DNA from 3 places in the Nitratireductor sp. WH36-1 genome. Region 1 is predicted to be linked to each of the others. Evidence: riboswitches for the same ligand, from Rfam matches in the RefSeq annotation. Region 1 holds a riboswitch; each other region holds the start of a gene.

The links. Region 1 has a riboswitch for thiamine pyrophosphate ahead of thiC (phosphomethylpyrimidine synthase ThiC). Riboswitches for the same ligand answer to the same signal wherever they lie in the genome.
Region 2: linked by a shared signal. The riboswitch ahead of AC4PTT_RS19610 (YkoF family thiamine/hydroxymethylpyrimidine-binding protein) and the one ahead of thiC (phosphomethylpyrimidine synthase ThiC) in region 1 are both predicted to bind thiamine pyrophosphate.
Region 3: linked by a shared signal. The riboswitch ahead of thiB (thiamine ABC transporter substrate binding subunit) and the one ahead of thiC (phosphomethylpyrimidine synthase ThiC) in region 1 are both predicted to bind thiamine pyrophosphate.

Annotation. Positions count from the first base shown of each region.
Region 1 covers NZ_JBZXDP010000002.1:611,791-619,155, forward strand. The annotation lists gene AC4PTT_RS22000 (tripartite tricarboxylate transporter permease) at 1-476, shown strand, start outside; gene argE (acetylornithine deacetylase) at 493-1,659, shown strand; TPP riboswitch at 2,033-2,157, shown strand; gene thiC (phosphomethylpyrimidine synthase ThiC) at 2,271-4,088, shown strand; gene thiO (glycine oxidase ThiO) at 4,092-5,066, shown strand; gene thiS (sulfur carrier protein ThiS) at 5,050-5,247, shown strand; gene AC4PTT_RS22025 (thiazole synthase) at 5,249-6,022, shown strand; gene AC4PTT_RS22030 (thiamine phosphate synthase) at 6,019-6,624, shown strand; gene AC4PTT_RS22035 (hydroxymethylpyrimidine/phosphomethylpyrimidine kinase) at 6,615-7,364, shown strand.
Region 2 covers NZ_JBZXDP010000002.1:89,147-96,511, forward strand. The annotation lists gene AC4PTT_RS19590 (esterase-like activity of phytase family protein) at 1-676, shown strand, start outside; gene AC4PTT_RS19595 (ABC transporter substrate-binding protein) at 740-1,729, opposite strand; gene AC4PTT_RS19600 (ABC transporter ATP-binding protein) at 1,726-2,481, opposite strand; gene AC4PTT_RS19605 (ABC transporter permease) at 2,478-3,266, opposite strand; gene AC4PTT_RS19610 (YkoF family thiamine/hydroxymethylpyrimidine-binding protein) at 3,271-3,879, opposite strand; TPP riboswitch at 3,873-3,985, opposite strand; gene AC4PTT_RS19615 (DeoR/GlpR family DNA-binding transcription regulator) at 4,102-4,863, opposite strand; gene AC4PTT_RS19620 (phosphotransferase family protein) at 5,026-5,937, shown strand; gene AC4PTT_RS19625 (GcvT family protein) at 5,934-7,365, shown strand, end outside.
Region 3 covers NZ_CM178970.1:690,378-697,742, forward strand. The annotation lists gene AC4PTT_RS03320 (RNA polymerase factor sigma-32) at 1-310, shown strand, start outside; gene AC4PTT_RS03325 (M48 family metalloprotease) at 337-1,824, opposite strand; gene thiQ (thiamine ABC transporter ATP-binding protein) at 1,981-2,742, opposite strand; gene thiP (thiamine/thiamine pyrophosphate ABC transporter permease) at 2,739-4,337, opposite strand; gene thiB (thiamine ABC transporter substrate binding subunit) at 4,376-5,380, opposite strand; TPP riboswitch at 5,418-5,579, opposite strand; gene AC4PTT_RS03345 (thiamine diphosphokinase) at 5,673-6,320, shown strand; gene AC4PTT_RS03350 (ABC-F family ATP-binding cassette domain-containing protein) at 6,324-7,365, shown strand, end outside.

The sequences.
Region 1 (7,365 bases):
GCCCGCTTCTGTTCCAGAACAATCTGAACGAGGTCTACATGCTGTTCATCGGCATGATGTTCTCCTCGGTTCTGCTGTTCGGTGCGGGCAAGCTGACGGTGCGCTTCTTCTCGCACATCGCGTCGATCCCGCAGGTGCTTCTGACGCCTGTGGTCCTGATGCTGTGCGTCTATGGCATCTATTCGATTTCCAGCAACATGTTCGACGTCACCGTCCTGCTCATCATGGGCGTGGTCGGCTTCATCATGCTGCTTTTGAACATCCCCCCGGCGCCGTTCCTGATCGCCTTCATTCTGGGGCCGATGTTCGAGGACAATCTGCGCCGCGCGCTGGCCATTTCGCGCGGTGACCCGTCCGTCTTCTTCCAGTCCGCCATTTCCTGGATTTTCGCAGGTCTGATCGTGTTCTTCGTCGGCCTGACGATCCGCCGGGAGTGGCAAAAATACCGAGAGAACCGTGCTGCACAGAATGCCTGAGGCCGAAAAGTCCACCATGTCACTGCTTGAGAATGCCAAGAGCCGCCTGAAGGATCTGGTCGCCTTCGATACGACGAGCCGCTACTCGAACCGGCCGCTCATCGACCACATGGCGGCGTTCCTGCGGGAATACGGCATCGAGCCGGTCATTTTGCTGGACGAGACGGGCGAGAAGGCAAACCTGATCGCCCGCATCGGCCCTGCCGACGTTCCCGGCGTCGTGCTGTCCGGCCACACCGATGTGGTGCCGGCGCTGGAAAAGGGCTGGACCTCCGGTCCGTTCGACCTGACCGAGCGCGACGGAAAGCTCTATGGCCGCGGAAGCTGCGACATGAAGGGCTTTGCCGCCTGTGTCATGGCGATGGTGCCGCAGCTGGCAGCCGCGAAGCTGGAAAGGCCGGTCTGGCTCTGCTTCTCGCATGACGAGGAAGTGGGCTGCCTCGGTGCGCCGGCCATCGCCGAATGGCTGGCCGCGCTCGACGTGCCGCCCATGCTGGCGATCATCGGCGAGCCGACCGATATGACGCTGGTGACCGGCCAGAAGGGCAAGATCGCCATGCGCTGCCATGTGCATGGCACGTCCGGCCACTCCTCCTTCGCGCCCGATCATGTCAACGCCATCGACTATGCGGCGCGCATCGTTTCGATGATCGCCGAACGCGGCGAGCAGATCGGCGAGGAAGGCCCCTTCGACCGCGACTTCACGGTGCCGCATTCGACCATGCTGGCGACCATGATTTCCGGCGGCGTCGCCACCAATGTGACGCCGGATCTGTGCAGCTTCACCTTCGAGATTCGCAGCCTGCCGACCCATGATGCGCGGGCCGAACTGGAATCTCTGAAAAAGCGCGCAAACGAAGAAATTTTGCCGAAAATGCAGGCGAAATGCGCCGAAACCGGCATCGAATGGGAAGAAATTTTCGCCTATCCGGCGATGGGCGACAGCACGTCGACCGACGGCTTCGCCTTCTTCCGCGACATCATGCCGGAGTGGTCGGGCAAGGTGTCCTACGGTTCGGAAGGCGGTGTGTTCGAGACCATCGGCGGCATCCCGTCGGTAATCGTCGGCCCCGGCTCGATCCGCCAGGCGCACAAGCCCGACGAGTTCGTTGCCATCGAGCAGCTGGACCTTTGCCTCGATTTCCTGGGCAAGGTCGCCCGGAAGGTCACCGAACCGGCCTGACCTAGGGTTAGGACCCATTAATATGACCGCAATGGCGTTCGATAGACCAAGAGATGCCAGGAAAAGCCCGCAGAGCGGGGTCTTCCCCCGGTCAAGGGGTTTGACGCGGCAGGTCGCCGGTCTATCGAGCGTCCTTCGGATCAGCCTGATTTGCACGGGCTACTTTGTCGCAAAGCCTTGAAAGACGTGAAGTCTTCCTGCGGCCTTGCTTCGCGTATCCGCACAAATCAGGCCGACCATTGCGGCCATATTAATGGGGCCTGACCCTAAGCATTCCGGCCCGGCCGCTCAGCGCGGCCGGCCCTCCCTGACGCGGAGTTCTGCACAACCGCGTCAGCCTGCTTGACAAGCAGCACCGCCTTCGCCCACCCTAAAGCCTCACCTGGGGGGTCCCGCCAAGGGGCTGAGATTCTGCTGGCATGGTTTTCCATGCAGCGCAGTGACCCGATGAACCTGATCCAGTTCATACTGGCGTAGGGATGGTGCATGCTTGGCGGGTCACAGGCTTATCGCGGCCGAAAACCGTTTCCGTACAGGAACGTCACAGCTCTTCCTCCTCTCGGCACGAACTGGGTCTCCATTGCTGAACGAGCAGAGGAGGCTCTGAACCCATGGACGCATTTGCCCCGACCGTAACCACCGGCCCGTTGCCGGCGTCGCGCAAGGTCTACAAACCCGGAACGCTTCACCCCGAGATTCGCGTGCCCATGCGCGAAATCGCCGTGCATCCAAGCGCCGGCGAACCGCCGGTGACCGTTTACGATTCCTCCGGCCCATACTCTGATCCCGACATGCTGATCGAGATCGACAGGGGCCTGCCGCGCATCCGCGAAGCCTGGGTAAAGGCGCGCGGCGACGTGGAAGCCTATGAGGGACGCCACGTCAAACCGGAAGACAATGGTTTTGCCACCGGCGACCGGCTGACGCCGGAATTTCCCATTCGCCATCAGCCGCTGAAAGCGAAGGACGGCAAGGCCGTCACGCAGCTCGCCTATGCGCGCGCCGGCATCATCACGCCGGAGATGGAATTCATCGCCATCCGCGAAAACCTCGGACGCGCGCAGGCCAAGGCCGCGCTTGCCCGCGACGGCGAGAGCTTTGGCGCATCGATCCCCGATTTCGTGACGCCGGAATTCGTGCGTGACGAGGTGGCGCGCGGCCGGGCCGTGATCCCCTCCAACATCAACCACCCGGAAGCCGAGCCGATGATCATCGGCCGCAACTTCCTCGTGAAGATCAACGCCAATATCGGCAATTCCGCCGTCACCTCTTCCATGGCAGAGGAAGTGGAAAAGATGGTGTGGGCGACGCGCTGGGGTGGCGATACGGTGATGGACCTGTCGACCGGCCGCAACATTCACAACATCCGCGAATGGATCATCCGCAATTCGCCCGTGCCGATCGGCACCGTGCCGATCTATCAGGCGCTGGAAAAGGTGAACGGCATTGCCGAAGACCTGACCTGGGAGGTGTTCCGCGACACGCTGATCGAACAGGCCGAACAGGGCGTCGACTATTTCACCATCCATGCGGGTGTGCGCCTGCACTACATTCCGCTGACGGTCGACCGTGTCACGGGTATCGTTTCGCGCGGCGGCTCGATCATGGCCAAGTGGTGCCTGGACCACCACAAGGAGAGCTTTCTCTACGAGAACTTTGCGGAAATCTGCGACATCTGCCGCGCCTATGACGTGTCGTTCTCGCTGGGCGACGGCCTGCGGCCCGGCTCCATCGCCGACGCCAATGACGCAGCCCAGTTTGCCGAGCTGGAAACGCTGGGCGAACTGACGAAGATCGCCTGGGAGAAGGACTGTCAGGTTATCATCGAAGGCCCCGGTCATGTGCCCATGCACAAGATCAAGGAAAACATGGACAAGCAGCTCGAGGTCTGTGGCGAGGCCCCGTTCTATACGCTTGGGCCGCTCACCACGGACATTGCGCCGGGCTATGACCACATCACGAGCGGCATCGGCGCGGCGATGATCGGCTGGTATGGCACGGCCATGCTCTGCTACGTCACGCCGAAAGAGCATCTGGGCCTGCCTGACCGCGATGACGTGAAGACAGGCGTCATCACCTACAAGATCGCAGCGCATGCGGCGGACCTCGCCAAGGGGCATCCGGCGGCGAAGATCCGCGATGATGCGCTTTCGCGGGCGCGCTTCGAGTTCCGCTGGGAGGATCAGTTCAACCTCTCGCTGGACCCGGAAACGGCGCGTAATTTCCATGATCAGACCCTGCCGAAGGAGGCGCACAAGGTGGCGCATTTCTGCTCCATGTGCGGCCCGAAATTCTGCTCCATGCGCATTTCCCACGATATCCGCGCCGAGGCGCAGAAGGAGGGGATGGCGAAGATGGCGGAGAAGTTCCGCGAGGGCGGCGATCTCTACATGCCGCTCGACCAGGTGGCGGCGGAGAACGGGGACTGACCCATGCATGTCCTCATTCGCGGGGCCGGCATTGCCGGCCTCACGCTGGCCCATGAGCTTGTCCGGGCGGGCGCGCAGGTGACTGTCTGCGACGTTCGCACCGGACCGGCGGGCAGCGCCTCATGGCTTGCCGGCGGGATGCTTGCGCCCTGGTGCGAGCGCGAGAGCGCGGAGGAGCCGGTTCTGACACTGGGACGCCTTGCTGCGGACTGGTGGGACACGGCGCTGCCCGGCCATGTGTTGCGCAATGGAACGCTGGTGGTCGCGCCTGCGCGCGATGCAGCAGAACTCAACCGCTTCGCCACCCGCACGGGCGGCCATGATTGGCTGGATGGCGGCGGCGTGGCCGCACTGGAGCCCGATCTCGCCGGACGGTTTCGGCGTGGGCTCTTCTTCCGGGACGAAGCGCATCTCGACCCGCGCCGGGCGATGACGGCGCTGATCGCCAGGTTGAAAGCGGCAGGTGTACGCTTCGCTTACGGTAATGATACGCCGGTTGAGGCGGACAGGATTGCCGATTGCACCGGCATGGCGGCCGCTGACGACGGGTTGCGCGGGGTGCGCGGCGAAATGCTTCTGCTGCGCACGAAAGAGATCAGCCTTTCACGCCCGGTGCGTCTGCTTCATCCGCGTATTCCGGTCTATATCGTGCCGCGCGAGGGGCATCACTTCATGGTCGGTGCGACGATGATCGAAAGCGATGATGACGGGCCGATCAGCGCCCGCTCGACAATGGAACTCCTGAACGCGGCCTACAGCCTGCACCCGGCCTTTGCGGAAGCGAAGATCGTGGAGACGGGCGCCGGTGTGCGCCCGGCCTATGCCGACAATCTGCCGCGGGTGAAGCAGACCCGGGAGGGAATCAGCGTGAACGGCTTTTATCGCCATGGCTTTCTGCTCTCACCCGCAATGGCGCAGGAGGCGGCGGCCCTGATCCTGAACGAACGCGTGGAGGCTCTGAATGAAGCTCACGGTTAATGGCGAGGAGCAGCGCGTGACGGCAACGACGCTTGCCGCCCTTCTCGATGAACTCGACTATGCGCCCGACTTTCTCGCCACGGCGCGTAATGGCGAACTGGTGCCGGCGGGAGAGCGCGTTCTCTGCACGCTCGATGAAGGCGACCGGATCGAAATCCTCTCGCCCATGCAGGGAGGCTGACATGCTGACGCTCTACGGCGAAACGCTGACATCGCGGCTTCTGCTGGGCACTGCGCAATACCCTTCCCCCGCCATCATGGCCGAGGCGGTGCGGGCTTCGGCCTGCGATATCGTGACCGTGTCGCTGCGACGCGAGACGGCGGGAAACCGCACTGGCGGGCAGTTCTGGGAGCTGATCCGGGAACTGGGCGTGCGGGTTCTGCCCAACACGGCCGGATGCCACTCGGTGAAGGAAGCGGTGACCACGGCGCAGATGGCACGCGAGCTTTTCGGCACGGACTGGATCAAGCTCGAAGTGATCGGCCACCATGACACGCTTCAGCCGGACGTGTTTGGCCTCGTGGAAGCCGCGCGCATCCTGAGTGCCGAGGGTTTCAGGGTGTTTCCCTACACGACCGACGATCTGGTGGTGGCCGAACGGCTTCTTGAGGCGGGATGCGAGGTTCTGATGCCCTGGTGCGCGCCCATCGGCTCGGCGCGCGGGCCTGTGAACGTGGACGGATTGCGGGCGATCCGGGCGCATTTCCCCGACATTCCGCTGATCGTGGATGCGGGACTTGGACGCCCCTCGCATGCGGCCATGGTGATGGAGCTTGGTTTCGACGCGGTTCTTCTGAACACGGCCGTTGCAAAGGCCGGCGATCCGGCAGCGATGGCGGCAGCCTTTGCCGGGGCGGTCGAGGCCGGCCACGTGGCTTTTCGCGCCGGGCCGCTGGAGCCGCGCGACATGGCCGTTCCCTCAACCCCGATTATTGGCAAGGCCGTTTTCGAATGAAGCTTGATCCCTTTTATCTCATCGTTGACAGCGCGGCGTGGATTGCCCGGCTTGTGCCTCTGGGCGTGAAGCTGGTGCAGTTGCGCATCAAGGAGATGGATGAGCAAAACCTCAAGGCCGAGATCGCCGAGGCAAAGCGCATCTGTGCCGGTCACGACTGCCAGCTGATCGTCAACGACCACTGGCGGCTTGCCATTGAGACGGGCTGCGACTTCATCCATCTGGGACAGGAAGATCTGGCGGAAGCCGATCTTGGCGCGATCCGCGCGGCGGGGATGAAACTTGGCATCAGCACCCATGATGGAGCGGAACTGCGCACGGCGCTTGCCGAAAAACCGGAATATGTGGCGCTCGGCCCGGTCTATCCAACGATCCTGAAGAAGATGAAATGGGCGCCACAGGGGCTCGACCGGCTGGCCGACTGGCGAAAGCGTGTCGGCGATGTGCCGCTGGTGGCGATTGGCGGGCTGAACCCGGAGCGGTTGCCCGGCGTGTTTGGAGCCGGTGCGGACAGCGCCGCCGTGGTGACGGACATAACGCTGAACCCCGATCCGGAAGCGCGCACCCGCGAATGGCTTGCGGCGACGGAGAAATGGCGATGAGTGCGGCGCATGTGCTGGTGGTCGCCGGCTCGGATTCCTCCGGCGGGGCCGGTATTGCGCGCGACATCGAGACGATTTCGGCGTTCGGCGTGAAGACATGCCTTGCCGTGACGGCAGTGACCGTGCAGACGCATGAGTCGGTGAGCCGCGTCGACCTCTGCGCCCCTGAGATGGTGGAAGCACAGATGCTTGCCGCCCTTTCGGCAAACCGGGTGACGGCGATCAAGATCGGCATGCTGGGAGCCGGTGAGACGGTGGAGCGCGTCGCGGCCATTCTGCGCGCAAATGCCGACATTCCGGTGGTGCTCGATCCGGTGATCGCTTCGTCTTCCGGGCGGGCGCTGCTTGCCGAAGATGCGATTGAAACCATGCGCGAAAAGCTGATGCCGCTTTGCAGCCTTGTGACGCCCAACCTGCCGGAACTGGCGCTTTTGACGCGAGAGGAAGAAGCGGAATGCGAGGCTAACCGGCATGCGCAGGCAGGCCGGATGCTTGCCGGGGGCGTGCGCGCGCTGCTGGTGAAGGGTGGACATGCGCGTGGTGTTCGCGCGGTTGACACGCTCTTTCGGGCGGACGGGCCGTCGCTTCGTTTTGATGGACCGCGCCTGCCCGGCGCAATGCGCGGCACCGGCTGCATGCTGGCGAGCGCCGTCGCTGCTGGCCTTGCCCGGGGCGATGCGCTGGAGGCAAGCGTGCGGACGGCCAAAACCCATCTTTCCGAACGCTGGCTGGCTGCCTGAG
Region 2 (7,365 bases), 160 kb from region 1:
GCCGCAGGCGGCTGCGGCGCTGACAGACGCAGACGGAAGCGCGCTTGCCGAACAGGGGTTCGGGCCGGAAGCGCTGATGCTACGACCAGATGAAACGGGCGCTCTGAATTTCGCGATCCTGAGCGAAAGCGGACCGCGCGCCGCACTTTTCAAGCGTGACGGGGGATGGCTGGCAGAGATCGATCTGCCATCGGCGGTGCGTGACAGCAGCCGACAGGCGGGCAAGAACCGCGGCCTTGAATCCATCGCCCATCACCCGGAGCTTGGCCTTGTGACCCTGCCCGAAGAACCGTTTGAGCCCGCGCCGCGCACCGCGCACACGCTTTATGCGGAAGGTGGCGAAACGCTCTCGTGGTCGAGCGAGGATATCGGTGCGTCGCGGGTGAAGGCGATGACGGCGCTGCCCGATGGCAGGCTTCTGGTGCTGGAGCGCATCAAGGAAGACAAGGCGCTCGTTCCCTATCTGCGGCTTGTCGACCCGGCGGTCTGCGCGGCCGACACCTTATGCAAAACGCAGGCGGTTCGACTTGATGTTCCTGGTGTCGACGATGCGGATTTCGAAGGCATTGTCGCGGTCTCGCCGTCACTCTTTCTGCTGGTCAGCGATGACAGGATCAAGAAGGAGCAACGCTCGGTGTTTGCGCTGGTGGACGTGACGTTTCCGGCCATGCCCTGAATGAAAACGGCCCGAAAACCTCCTGAGGCTTTCGGGCCGTAAATCTCTGAACTGCGTCAGAAATTACTGCTTCTGGTACGCGTTGGTGAACCAGGTGTAGACGTCCGGCATTTCCTCAAGGCGCTTGCCGTCGGCATCGCGCATGACGCCCGCCTCGAACATGAACTTCGTGATGTTGCCGAACATGTCCGCATCGATGAGGCCGACCGGTTCGCCCTCGTCCTGCAGGTAGCCGCCATCCACGATGGCCTGCATGGAAGCGCGGACCAGCTCCGGGTTGGACAGCATGCCGCCGGTTTCGGCGATCAGCATCTCGGCTGCCTCTTCCGGGTTCTCGGCAGCAAAGGCATAGCCGCGCTGAGCCGCTTCAACGAAAGCGCGCGCGGTCTCCGGGTTGGCCTTCAGCCAGGTTCCGTTGCTGCCAAGATAGGTGGTGTGCTGATCCGGCACGCCGTAATCGGCATAGCGGAATGCGCGCTGCGGGCGGTCGAGGAGCACGGAGTTCACACCTTCCCAGGTGCTGACCTCAAGCGTGAAATCGACCGTGCCGTTGGCAAGCGCCTCATAGGCAGAGGTGCCGAGCGTGACGGTCTCGAATTCGCCCTTGCCGCCATCGTTCTGGATGATGGTGGAGATGAGGGCCTGCTCCCATGCGCTGCCGAAACCGGCATAGGTCATGCCATCGAGATCGGCCGGGCGCTGGATGTCTTCACGCTCGCCGTTGAAGACGAGACGGCCCGTCTCGTGCTGCATCACCGCCATGACGACCGTGAGGTCGGCGCCCGTGGCGCGCTGGCTGTAGAAGCCGATGGAGCTGAGAATGCCGAATTCGGCAACGCCCGTGGCGACCAGCGTGCCGGAGGACGTGTCGGTGTAGGGCAGGATTTCGACATCAAGACCGGCATCCTTGAACCAGCCCTTCGCCTGGGCGACGTAGAGCCCCACATGGTTGGTGTTGGGCGTCCAGTCCAGCGCGACGCTCAGGCGCTCCTGCGCCGTTGCCGGCAGCGCCATCGCGCCGAGCATCAGGGCTGCGGCTATCAGGCTTTTCATGGTCTTTCTCCTGTCTGACTGAGCAAGGTGTTCAAAAGATCTTCTTCCAGCGCACGGGCTTCGTCCGGCAGGGGCGCGCCAAGGCGCGGGCGCGGGGCGCGGACGAGGACCTCGGAAATCACGCGGGCGGGACGGCGCGACAGCACATAGATGCGGTCTGAAAGGGCGACCGCCTCGCGCACGTCATGGGTGACGAGCAGCGTGGTCCAGCGCGCGGCGCGCCAGCGGTCCTCCAGCCAGCGCTGCATCTGCGCGCGGGTGAGCGCGTCGAGTGCGCCGAAGGGTTCATCGAGAAGCTGTATCGGGCGGGCCTGAATGACCGTGCGCAGAAGGGCTGCGCGCTGACGCATGCCGCCCGAGAGTTCCGCCGGATAGCGCTGCTCAAAGCCTTCCAGCCCGAATTCGGCGAACAGCGGCAGCGCGCGGGCACGCGCCTCCGCGCGGGGCACACCCTGCACTTCCAGCCCCAGAATGACGTTGTCGATGATGCGTCGCCAGGGCATCAGCGCGTCGCGCTGCGGCATGAAGGCGAAGGTCTGGCCATCGCGCTTCAGCGGCGCGCCATCGCGCAGGATCTCGCCGCGATCCGGCGCAAGCGCGCCGGTGAGCAGGCGAAACAGGGTGGACTTGCCTGCTCCCGAAGGGCCGAGAATGGAGACGAACTCCCCCTGCCCCACATGCAGCGACACATCGTCGAGCACGGCGGTCTCGCCAAGCGTCACGCCCACATTGCGCATTTCAAGAGCGCTCATCGTGTCTGCCCCGCTTCACGCCAGCGCAGCAGCGCGCGTTGCAGAAGCGCCGAGACGCCGAAGAGCACCAGCGTCAGCGTGGAGCTGACCACGACCGCTGCCAGCATGAGATCCGGGCGAAAGCTGTTCTTGGCGTTGAGAATGACAATGCCGAGCCCGGCGCGCGCGCCGACATATTCGGAGAAGATCGCGGCGACCACGGCATAGGTGATCGAAATCCGCAGGCCGGCGAAGAAATAGGGCATGGCCGAGGGAAAGCGCGCCGCCCGGAACACTTTCCATCGCGACGCGCCCATGGAGCGCATCAGCGTTTCGATTTCGGGATCGGTGGATTCGTAGCCATCGACCAGCGCCACCAGCATGGGAAAGAAGGTGACGAGCGCCACGAGCAGGATTTTCGGTGTGAGACCGAAACCGAACCACAGGACGGCCAGCGGCGCGATGGCCACCAGCGGCAGGGTCTGGCTGACGACAAAGATCGGGAACAGCGCCCGCCGCAGCTTCGGCAGGAAATCGAGCGCCACCGAGAGGGCAAAGGCGATGCTGACGGAGAAGGCAAAGCCGGTCAGCGTCGCGCTCAGCGTCGGCAGCGTGTTCTCCCACAGGAGGCCGCGGTTGACGCCCATCTGTTCGATGACGCGCGAGGGCGCAGGCAGAACCAGCGGCGAAATGCCCGACAGCCGCACATAGATTTCCCAAAGGAGGATTGCACCGGCAACGCTTGCCAGAGCAGGCAAGCCGCGCACCAGCCGTCCGCCCGCAGGACGGGGCCGACCCTGAGACATGGGATCAGGCCGTGGAGGGGCTGTTGGCGGAAACGGTCAAATCGACCGTCACATGGCCTTCGGGCGGACCAAACCGGCAGAAAGCCTGTTCGAGCGTTGCGAAAACCGGGCCTGCATCGCCGGTGAGACGGCTGCAGAAATTCTTGGAATGATCGAAGACGCCGCTCGACTTCAGGAAGTCGATGCAGCCCATGATCTCCGCCATGTGATCGCCGGCGCCCATCACGTAAAGCGAAAACTGCGCGCGTGCGATTTCCGACGTGGTCTTTGCATTGGCCACCGCTGCAAGTGCCGCCTTCTGCCGTTCGGCGAGCGGCTCTGACGGATTTGCGAGTGCAGAGGTGCTGCAGATCGGATCGTCCGGCTCGCCGGGGCAGCCGCGCGAGAGCGTGGCGCGCAGCACCACATGATGGCGGGTGGATGCGGCGGCGACATAGAAATCGCGCAGCGCCGGAAACAGCACTTCGGGCGGACCGACGACGAGCGTGGAGATATCGTCGGTCTCGATCCGCAACCGGTCCCGGTAAGGATCGAACGCGGAGAGCGACGACATGATGACGTCGACGAAATTGTCGGTCATCGGATAAAGGGAAAGCTGCGCACCTGCGAACATGATTGTCCTCCTTGCTCCGCTGGCATTACCCAGATCAGCTTCTAGGGCCCGAGGATTTGCACCCTCATCTCAGCCGCGGCGATACGCGGCACCCCTGTGGATGCGCGGAACGAACCAAATCCCGAGACGGAAAGCAAGTTGATTGTGCAGGAACTGTTTCGTCGGAGAACAAATGTACAGCTTTCCCACAGGCGTGGTGCGCCGGCGGCCCGAACGCCCCCGTCAGGCGGGGCAGGTAACCGTCACATCGGCCAGACGGAGCGCTTCGGAAAGGTCTTCCGGCGGCATGCTGTCGACGATCAGCGAATCGACTTCGGCAAAGGAGCAGACGCGCACCAGCCCCTTCCGGCCGAACTTGGAAGCATCGGTCACGACAACCCGGCGGCGACCACGCGCCAGAACCGCGTTGCCGAACTGCGCCTCCTCCAGATCGTAGTCCATGATGCCGGTCATCGCGTTCACCGCGCCGGCGGAAATGATGGCGTGATCGACGCTGAAACGGCTGACGAACTCGATGGCGGAAAAGCCGAGCGCGGAGCCACTGTCGCTGCGCAGCTCCCCGCCGGCCATGTAGACCTTGTTGCCATTGACGGTCGCCAGCGTGCGGGCGATGTCGGATGAGTTGGTAACGACGGTCAACTGCCGGTGGTCCAGCAGCGCGCGCGCCAGAAGGCTGGTAGTGGTGCCCGTGTCGAGCATCACCGACTCGCCATCGCGGATCGTCGAGGCGGCCAGTGCGGCGATGGTCTCCTTGGCCTGCCGGTTCTCCCGCATGCGCCGCTCGAACGGCGCTTCGCTGACCACGGACGGCAAGGCGATGGCGCCATGCATGCGCACGATGGCGCCGCGCCCGGCGAGCACCTTCACATCGCGGCGAACGGTTTCCACCGACACCTCCAGATGCTGCGCCAGATCATTGACGCCCATTGTGCCCTGCTCTGTCAGAAGATCCAGAATCCGACCATGGCGGGGGGAATAGTTCATCTGCGTTGCCCTTACCGGTTGTGCCCGTTTATGCCCTATCATGACTGATTTGAAATTCAAGAAGATGCGAATCGGTCAAACTTCAACATTTTTCTGTTGACTTCACACAGATGCCCATCAATTCTTCCTCAAAATCGACAGCCAAAGGCTGCGGGAGGAGACATGACGGCAGCACGGGAAATCACCGCCCCGGGCTCTGATCGGATTGCGGCACTGCCCCTATGGCAGGGGGCAATCACGATAGAGCCGCTCGTCGGCGGCATCAGCAATGAAAGCTGGCTCGTTACCGACGATGCCGGCGGCCATGTGGTCCGTTTTGGCAAGGACTATCCCTTTCATCACGTTATCCGCGACCGCGAATTGATGACCGCGCGCGCCGCCGAGTTAGCGTCTCTTGCACCATCCGTCGAGCATGCGGCGCCCGGCGTCATGGTTTGCAGACATCTCAATGCGAAAACATACGGCGAAGCCGATGTGCGCGCCAACATTGAACGCGTCGCCAGGATCGTTCGCGATTTTCATCAGGACATGCCGCACCATGTTTCAGGGCCGGGCTTCATGTTCTGGCCGTTTCACGTCATCCGCGACTATGCGCGCACCCTGAAGGAAGGCGGGAGCCGGATGACGGAGCAGCTGCCGGCCTATCTTGCGCTGGCCGATGAGCTGGAAGCCGTACAGACGCCGCTTCCAATCGTGTTCGGTCACAACGACCTCCTGCCAGCCAACCTTCTGGATGACGGCAAGCGGCTGTGGCTGATCGATTTCGAATATGCCGGCTTCTCGACGGCGATGTTCGATCTGGCGGGGCTCTCCTCCAACGCCAGCTTTTCGGACGAAGAGTCCGAAGCGCTGCTCGGCTATTATTTCGACCGCACGCCCGATTGGGACCTGCGGCGTTCGCTGGCCTCCATGCAGTGCGCTTCGCTGTTGCGCGAGGCGATGTGGAGCATGACCTCCGAGCTTTATCTCGACGCGCCGGGCACCGACTACGTTGCCTACACGCATGAAAACCTCTCGCGGCTCGAGGCCGCACTGGACACTTTCTACACCCAATACGGACGCGCATCACGATGACCCAGACCCTGCCTTCGCATGCCCAGATCGTCGTCATCGGAGGCGGCATCATCGGCTGCTCGACAGCCTACCACCTTGCCCGCGACCACAAGGCCGACGTCATTCTTCTGGAACAGGGCAAACTGACATCGGGCTCGACCTGGCATGCCGCCGGGCTGATCGGTCAGCTGCGCTCGTCGGCGTCGATCACGCGCGTGCTGAAATACTCGGTGGATCTGTACAAAAGGCTGCACGAGGAAACGGGTCTGGAGACCGGCTGGAAAATGACCGGCTGCCTGCGGCTCGCCACCAATGAAGACCGCTGGACCGAGTTCAGACGGCTTGCCACCACCGCGCGCAGCTTCGGCATGGAGATGGAGCTTGTCGGGCCGGAGGAAGTGAAGCGGATGTGGCCGCTCATGGACACGTCCGACCTGATCGGCGCGTCCTGGCTGCCCACGGATGGGCAGGCCAGCCCGTCCGACATCACCCAGTCACTCGCCAGGGGCGCGCGCATGAACGGGGCGCGGCTCTTTGAAGGCGTTCAGGTGACCGGCTTCGAGATGGAGGGCGGCCGCATCGTTGCCGTGGAGACGGATCGTGGCAGGATCGCCTGCGAAAAAGTGGTCAATTGCGGCGGCCAATGGGCCCGTCAGATCGGTGCGATGGCCGGGGTCTCGGTGCCGCTGCAACCGGTCAAGCACCAGTACATCGTGACCGAGAAGATCGAGGGGCTCTCTTCCGACACGCCGACCGTGCGCGATCCCGACCGCCGCATCTATTTCAAGGAGGAGGTCGGCGGCCTCGTCATGGGCGGCTACGAACCGAACCCGCAGAGCTGGGCCACCGGCCTGCCGGGCGGAGATGTGCCCAACCGGTTCGAATTCCAGTTGTTCGACGACGATTTCGACCATTTCGAACAGCATATGACACAGGCCATCGAGCGTGTTCCGGCACTCGCCGAAGCAGGCGTCAGGCAGATGATCAACGGGCCTGAAAGCTTCACGCCGGACGGCAATTTCATTCTCGGACAGGCCCCGGAATGCGCCAACATGTTTGTCGGGGCCGGCTTCAACGCTTTCGGCATCGCCGCAGGCGGCGGCGCGGGCTGGGTGCTGGCGGAATGGGTGGTGCGCGGCGAGGCTCCGCTGGATCTCTGGGTCGTGGACATTCGCCGCTTCTCGGAGCTGCACCGGGACCGCAAATGGGTCGAGGAGCGCACGCTCGAAGCCTATGGCAAGCACTACACGGTCGCGTTCCCGCATGAGGAATATGAAAGCGGCAGGCCGCGCATCGTCTCCCCGCTCTATGCAAAGCTTCAGGATCACCGCGCGGTGTTCGGCTCGAAGCTCGGCTGGGAACGGCCCAACTGGTTTGCGCCGGAGGGGATGGACGCGCGGGACGACTATTCCATGGGGCGGCAGAACTGGTTTGGCCCCGTCGGTGAGG
Region 3 (7,365 bases), on a different replicon from region 1:
TGAGGCGTCTGCCGAGCGCATGGATTTCCTGCCCTCCGATGAGGCACCGGTCGACGAGACGGTCGAACACATGATCGATGAGGAACGGCGGGCGCTCTGGCTGACCGACGCACTCGATGTTCTGGACAGGCGCGAGCTGAAGATCATCCGCGAGCGGCGTCTGGCAGAAGATGGCGCAACGCTTGAAGCGCTCGGTTCGGCGCTGGGCATCTCCAAGGAGCGTGTGCGGCAGATCGAGACGCGGGCCATGGAAAAACTGCGCACGGTGCTCACGCGCGAGCATCCCGCGCTGTCCGGCAGCACGGCCTGAACGGCTGGCCTTGCGCCAGCCGTAATTTAGCGATCAGTGACGATCTTGACCTTGCTCCCGGCCGACGGCGTTGCGCCGGGGCCAAGTGCGTTGAGGAGCCGGAAAAGCTCCACCTTGCGGTCCACACCGCGCATCTGCGATGCCAGCGAACCGAGCGTTTCTCCCGGCTGAACCGTCACGACACGCACGCGCAGCGGCTTGAGCGCAGCGCGCTCCGCCTGATTGAGAATGCGGAAGCTCTGCCCGACGGAATTGGCAACCCGTTCCAGATCGTTGCTCGTCGCAGGCGCTGCCGTCAGCAGGCGGTAAACCTGCCCGCCGGAGCGGATCACCGTCACGTCGAACTGCCAGCCATCGGCGCTCGCGCGTCCCTTGGCTGCCGGATATCCATTGATCGTGAACGTGCGGATGGTTTCGGGCTCCAGACCCGCAACCCAGCCGCTCGTCAGGTAATCCGTCAGCGAAGTGCGCTGGGGCACCGTCGCCCCGTCGAAGCGCACCGCAATGTCGTCCGGCCCGACAGCCGTCACCGCCTTGGTGGAATTGTCGATGATGAAGCCTTCGGGCACCTGGAAGGCGACGCCCAGACCCGGATGCAGGAAGTCGCGCCCGCGCACATAGCCCTCTTCCGGCGAATCCCCGTAGATCATGCCGTCAATGCCGGCGAGGAAGGAATCGCGGTCGCGCTTGCCAGCGGCGTCCGGCTGCTGCATCTCGCGCGCATGGCGCTGCGCGAGTTCGATGCGCCGTGGCGCATTGGGGTGACTGGCCAGGAAGTCGAGGCTGGCGTCGGTCGCGCCGCTCACACTGCGGAAGCCCTGATAGGCGTCCATCGCCTGCAGGAAGCGCGCAGCCGCAAACGCATCATAGCCCGCATGGGTTGTGGTGCGGATGCCCAGACGGTCCGCTTCCAGCTCCTGATTGCGCGAGAACTGCGCGAGCCTCAGCTTGCCGCGAACCAGCGCTGCCTGCGCCGCCTGATCGCGCCCGTCGATCACCTCGCTCACCACTTTCGAGGCGAACTTTTCCTGCGCTTCGAGCTTCTGCCGCTCGATGCCGTGATTGGCTGTGACGTGCGCCATTTCATGCGCGATGACCGCTGCAAGCTCAGCCGAATCATTGGCGAGCGCCAGAAGACCGCGCGTGACATAGAGATAGCCGCCCGGCAGCGCGAATGCGTTGACGTTGGGCGAATTCAGAATGGTGACCGTGTAGGCCGCGCCGGTGTTCTGCTCATCCAGCGTCAGAGATCCCACCACCTTGGCGACCATGCGCTCCAGCTTCGGATCGGAGTATTCGCCGCCATAGGTCTGCAGAATGCGGGGATGCTGCTGGCGTGCAAGCCGTGCAAGACGGTTGCCGCGCGTCACCGAATCGACCGTGACCGGGTTCGACGACGGCATGAAGCTGCCTGTGTCCGTGGGCACCATCTGGCAGCCCGACAGGAGGACTGTGAGCGCTACGGCGAGAATGGCTTTGCGCGGTATGGCTCGCGCTGATGGCTGGAAATTCATGGTAGCGGGCGCTTCATTGGACAGGGTCGTGTCCTTCCGGTTGATTTTGTCCAAAGCATGACCGTCATTAATGCCCAAGTCACGCACTTGGTTCCCTCAACATGGCGTGATGTCCCGTCCGAGCCACGGTCTAGCGCATAAGCTGCAACAGTGGAATCAATTTGTTGTAGAGTAATTTATTTCCCGCCGTGCGCCTATGTAGCGATTGAAGGCTTCTGAGGCATCGCCGGCAATGAACGCTGCGGTTGTGCCGGTCGCGGCGACCTGCCCCTCTTCAACAAAGATCATCGTCCTGCAAAGCCGTTCCGCGTCGCGCGGGTCATGCGTTGCCATCAGCACTGTCATCTGCTGTTCCGCATGCAGAGCGCGGATCAGGTCCAGCATCTCGTCGCGCAGCGCCGGTCCGAGCGAGGCGAAGGGTTCGTCCATCAGGAGCACCGGACGCTTGCGGATTAAAACACGCGCCAGCGCCACCCGCTGGCGTTCACCGCCCGAAAGCGCCCGTGGCAGCCGGTCTTCCTTGCCGGCAAGCCCGGTTCTGGCAAGCGCATCGGAGACCGCCGCGCGGTCTTCTTCCGTCAGCTTCAGCGCAGGCGAGCGCCCCAGCCCCACATTCTGCGCGACCGTGAGATGCGCGAAGAGATTGTTTTCCTGAAACACCATGGAGACGGGCCGGCGATGCGGCGTCAGCCCGGAAACATCCTTTCCGTCGATCATGATGCGGCCGGAGGTCGGTGTCTCGAAGCCGGCGATCAGGCTGAGAAGCGTCGATTTGCCAGAGCCGCTCGGGCCCATCACGGCGACGATGTCGGACGGGGAGATGGTCAGGTCGAACGCCATTTCGCTCCCGCCCGGATAGGCAAAGCGCAGCTTTTCGAGTGTGATCCCCGCGCCGTGTGCGGCGTCAGCCTTGGTCATGTCTTCTCCTTGCCGAGACGGTCGGCCACGAACATCAATGCCAGACAAAGAAGCCCGAGGAAAAGGGCAATGCCTGCGGCATCCGCCGTGCGATAGCTGCCCATGCGCTGCAACAGAAGATAGGGCAGGGTCTGCACCTGATCGGAGCCGAACAGCGCGATCACGCCGAGATCGCCGAGCGAAAGAGCGGCGGCGAAGGCGAGCGCGGTCGCGGCAGGGCGGCGCAGCGCCGGCCAGTCGACGAGGCGTAGTCGTGTCCAGCCAGTGATGCCCAGCGACAGGCAGAGCCGCTCATGGCGGGCGCTGGCAGCGTCATAGGCCGGGCGGATTGCGCGGATTGCAAACGGCATCGCCATCACCGCGTTGACGGTGACGACCATCGCCGGTGCAAAGGCAAAAACATCGCCCACATGCCGCAGCAGAATGAACCAGCCGGCACCGATCACCAGCGGCGGAATGATGAGCACCATCGCCGCCCCGCTGTCGGTGGCGCGTTCAAGCAGGCCCGCAGGCAGTGCGCCGCGCTTCATTTCGAGCGCCCGGCGTGCCGCCACCAGCGCCAGCGAAAGAACCAGGCATAAAAGCGCGGAGAGGCTGGCGAAAAGCAGGCTGGTTGTTGTGGCCGAAAACACCGCGCTCTCGGTGGCAAGCCGCGCCAGATCCGCTTTCAGACCGGCGATCACGGTCGCAGCCATCGGTCCGGCGACGAAGAGCAGCCCCGCGACGATGATGACGGTGTTGAGAACCGTCTCCAATGGCGTGTGCCAGACAATGCGGCGCGGTGCGACGGGCAGGTTGGCATCGCCGCTGAGCGACGCGCCGAGCCGGCTTAACGCCAGAACAACGCCGCCGGCCAGCGCCAGCTGCACCAGCGTCAGCACCAGTGCGCGCGCCGGATCGAAGTCGAACCGCAGCGCCTGATAGATCGCCACTTCCAGCGTTGTCGCGCGCGGTCCGCCACCAAGCAGCAGGACGATGGTGAACGAGGTCACGCACAGCATGAAGACGAGGCCGGCAATGCCGGGAAGGGCCGCGCGCATGGCCGGCCATTCGAGAAACCGGAACGAGGCGCGCGCGCCCATGCCAAGCTGGGCCGCAAGACGCCACTGGTCGGCGGGCACGCTTTCCAGCGCGTTCAGGAACAGGCGCGTGGCCAGCGGCAGATTGAAGAAGACATGGGCGACCAGAATGCCCGAAAGCCCGTAAATGCCGGGCCAGTGCTCATTGAAGAGCACGGACAGGAAAGGCGCGAAAATCCCCGCTCTTCCCAGAAGCGCCAGAATGCCGAGCGCCGCCACAATGGCGGGAAGCGCAAGCGGCACAGCAAACAGGCGCAGAATGAAGGCGCGGCCCGCAAATGCGGGATGGCGCGCCAGCGCGCGCGCCAAAAGGATCGCCGGCACGACCGATAAAAGCGTCGATAACAGCGCCTGCCAGAGCGTGAAGCGGGCGATCCGCAGCAGATAGGCGTCGAAAGCCGCAAGCGCGCCCGTGCCCTGTTGCAGGGCCTCCACGGCAAGGCCCGCAAAGGCCCCGCCGATCAGCAGGCCGACAGCGGCCAGCGCAAGCCGTCCCGCAGCGACACGCCTGTCCATGAGGGGGCGTCTTTCCATGTCGGGCGCGCGCGAAACGGTCAGCGGCTCATCACCGAAAGCCACTCATCGACCCAGGCCTTGCGGTTTTCCGCCACCTCTTTCGATGAGAATTCGAGCGTCTCGCCCGGCTTCACCAGAGTGTCGAACACCGGGTTGAGCGGCTGCGATGTCTCGCCGGCCGGGAACATCCAGTTGGTCTCCGGAATCGCGTCCTGAAAGCCGGGACCGGTCATGAAGGCGAGGAATTTCTGCGCTAGCGGGTTTTCCGCACCCTTCACGGTCTGTGCTGCCACTTCCACCTGAAGATAATGCCCTTCTTCAAAGCCCGTCGCCTTGTAGCGCTCGGAATCTTCGGCAATCTGGTGATAGGCGGGCGAGGTGGTGTAGGACAGCACCATCGGCGCTTCGCCGCTGGTGAACAGGCCATAGGCCTCGCTCCAGCCCGGCGTCACCGTCAGCACCTTGTCCTGCAGTTTGCCCCAGGCGTCAGCTGCGTCGTCGCCATAGACGGCCTTCATCCAGAGCAGCAGACCAAGGCCCGGCGTGGAGGTGCGCGGGTCCTGAATGGCGATCTTCAGATTGCTGTCGCTCTCCACCAGCTCCTTCAGGCTTGCCGGCGGGGTCTCGATGGCCTCGGTGTCATAGACAAAGGCAAAATAGCCGTAGTCGAACGGAACGAACGTGTCGTCCTCGAAGCCGCCCGGCACGTTCACCCTGCCGATGTCGACGCCATGGGGCGCAAACAGGCCGGTCTCGCGGGCCTCGTGCACGAGGTTGTTGTCGAGACCGAGCACGATGTCGGCCTTGGTCGATTTGCCTTCGAGCTTCACGCGGTTCAGAAGCGCCACGCCATCGGCCACGGAAACGAAATCCACGTCGCAGCCGCATTCCGCCTCGAACGCCTTCTCCACCGCCGGTCCGGGGCCCCAGTCGGAGGTGAAGCTCTCATAGGTGTAGACGGTGAGCTTGTCTTCGGCCGCCGCATGGCCGGCCATGGCCAGCGTGCCAAGCGCCATGGTGGAAAGCAGGGTGGTCGCGCGCATCTGCGCCTCCTCTCGTTTGGTTGGGGAATGAGGCGCTGTGCGAAAAGCGTCTAATCCCTCCGCCGGTGCAAACCGGATCAGGTTCAGCGGGTTGGCCGGGTTCCACTGATGCGGCTTTCCTTTGATCAAGGCAAAGCTGCATCCGTTTCAACCACTGGGCCTCTCAGCCGGCAATCCGCCGGCACCCCGTTAGAGCGACCGGGAAAATAGGGCGCGGCAGGGGCCGGCGCAAGAGGCGGAATGGCGCGAACGCCGTTGGCGCTTGCCCGCCGGCATGATATGGGCCTCGAGCATGAGCCTGTTTACCCTTCTCCTGGGCGGAGATCTCACACGCACGCCGGCACTCGATGCCGAAATCGCCGACAGCCGCATCATCGCGGCTGATTCAGGCATGCGTCACGCAGCGCTTCTGGGCGTTATGCCGGAGCTGTGGGTCGGCGATTTCGATTCCGAGCCGGACGGCATGGCCGAGGCCTATGCCCGGGTGCCGCGCCGCGCCTTTCCCGCCGACAAGGACAAGACGGACGGGGAACTCGCCATCGCCGCAGCGCTGGAAGCGGGCGCGACGAGCCTCGTTCTCGTGGGTGCTTTCGGCGGCGCGCGACCCGATCACATGTTCCTGCATCTCGCGCAGGCGCTTCAGCTTTCAGAACAGGGCATTAAGACGCGGCTGACAAGCGGCGTGCAGGAAGGCGTGCCGCTGCTGCCCGGCAAACGCCATCGCTTCGACTATCCGCAGAAAACGCTGTTTTCGATCCTTGGCTTTTCGGCCCTTTCCGGCCTCACCGTGGAAGGGGCCAAATGGCCGCTCGATGCGGTCGAGGTTCCTTTCGGCTCGTCGCTGACCCTTTCCAATGTGGTCGATGGCGAACTCGCGGTTACCCTCAAAGAGGGCAGGGCGCTTCTGGTCGCCCATCTTTCCAACGACGGAGAACACTGATCCATGGCGCCGCCTCTTTTAAAGCTTGATGGCATTCGCCTGACCTTCGGCGGCACGCCGCTGCTCGATGGCGCATCGCTGATGGTTGGCCCCGGCGAGCGGCTGGCGCTGGTCGGGCGCAACGGCTCCGGCAAGTCGACACTTCTGAAGATCGCCGCCGGCCTCGTGGAGCCGCAGGATGGCGAGGTGTTCCGCCAGCCGACGGCGACCGTGCGCTATCTGCCCCAGTCGCCCGACTGGCAGGGTTTTTCGACCGTGCGCGCCTATGTGGAGGCCGGTCTCGGCCCGGCGGACGACATCAACCGCGTGGCGCTGGTCATCGACCGGCTGGGCCTGTCCGGCGATGAAGACCCGGCAACGCTGTCGGGCGGCGAGGCGCGCCGTGCAGCGCTCGCCCGGGTGCTTGCGCCCGAGCCTGATCTGCTGTTGCTGGACGAGCCGACCAACCATCTCGACCTCGCCACCATCGAATGGCTGGAAGAAGAGCTGCAGCGCACGTCTTCAGCCCTTGTCACCATCTCGCATGACCGTCGTTTTCTCGAACGCGTCAGCCGCGCAACCGTCTGGCTCGACCGTGGCGTGACGCGCAGGCTCGACAAGGGCTTTGCCCATTTCGAGGACTGGCGCGATCAGGTGCTCGAAGAGGAAGAGCGCGACCAGCACAAGCTTGCCCGCAAGATCGAGCGCGAGGAACACTGGCTGCGCTATGGCGTCACCGCGCGCCGCAAGCGCAATGTGCGCCGTCTGGGCGAGCTGCATGCGCTGCGCGAGAAGCACCGCAGCCATCGCGGTGCGGAAGGCGTGGCCACCATGACGGCCAGCGACGCCGCCGAGTCCGGCAAGCTGGTCATCGAGGCAAAGGGCCTCGCCAAGTCCTATGACGGGCTTCAGGTGGTGAAGGATTTCTCCACGCGCATCCTGCGCGGCGACCGTGTTGGCCTTGTCGGCCCCAATGGAGCCGGCAAGACGACGCTGATCAATCTTCTGACCGGCAAGCTCGACCCGGACGAAGGCTCACTGCGGCTGGGCGCAAATCTGGAAATCG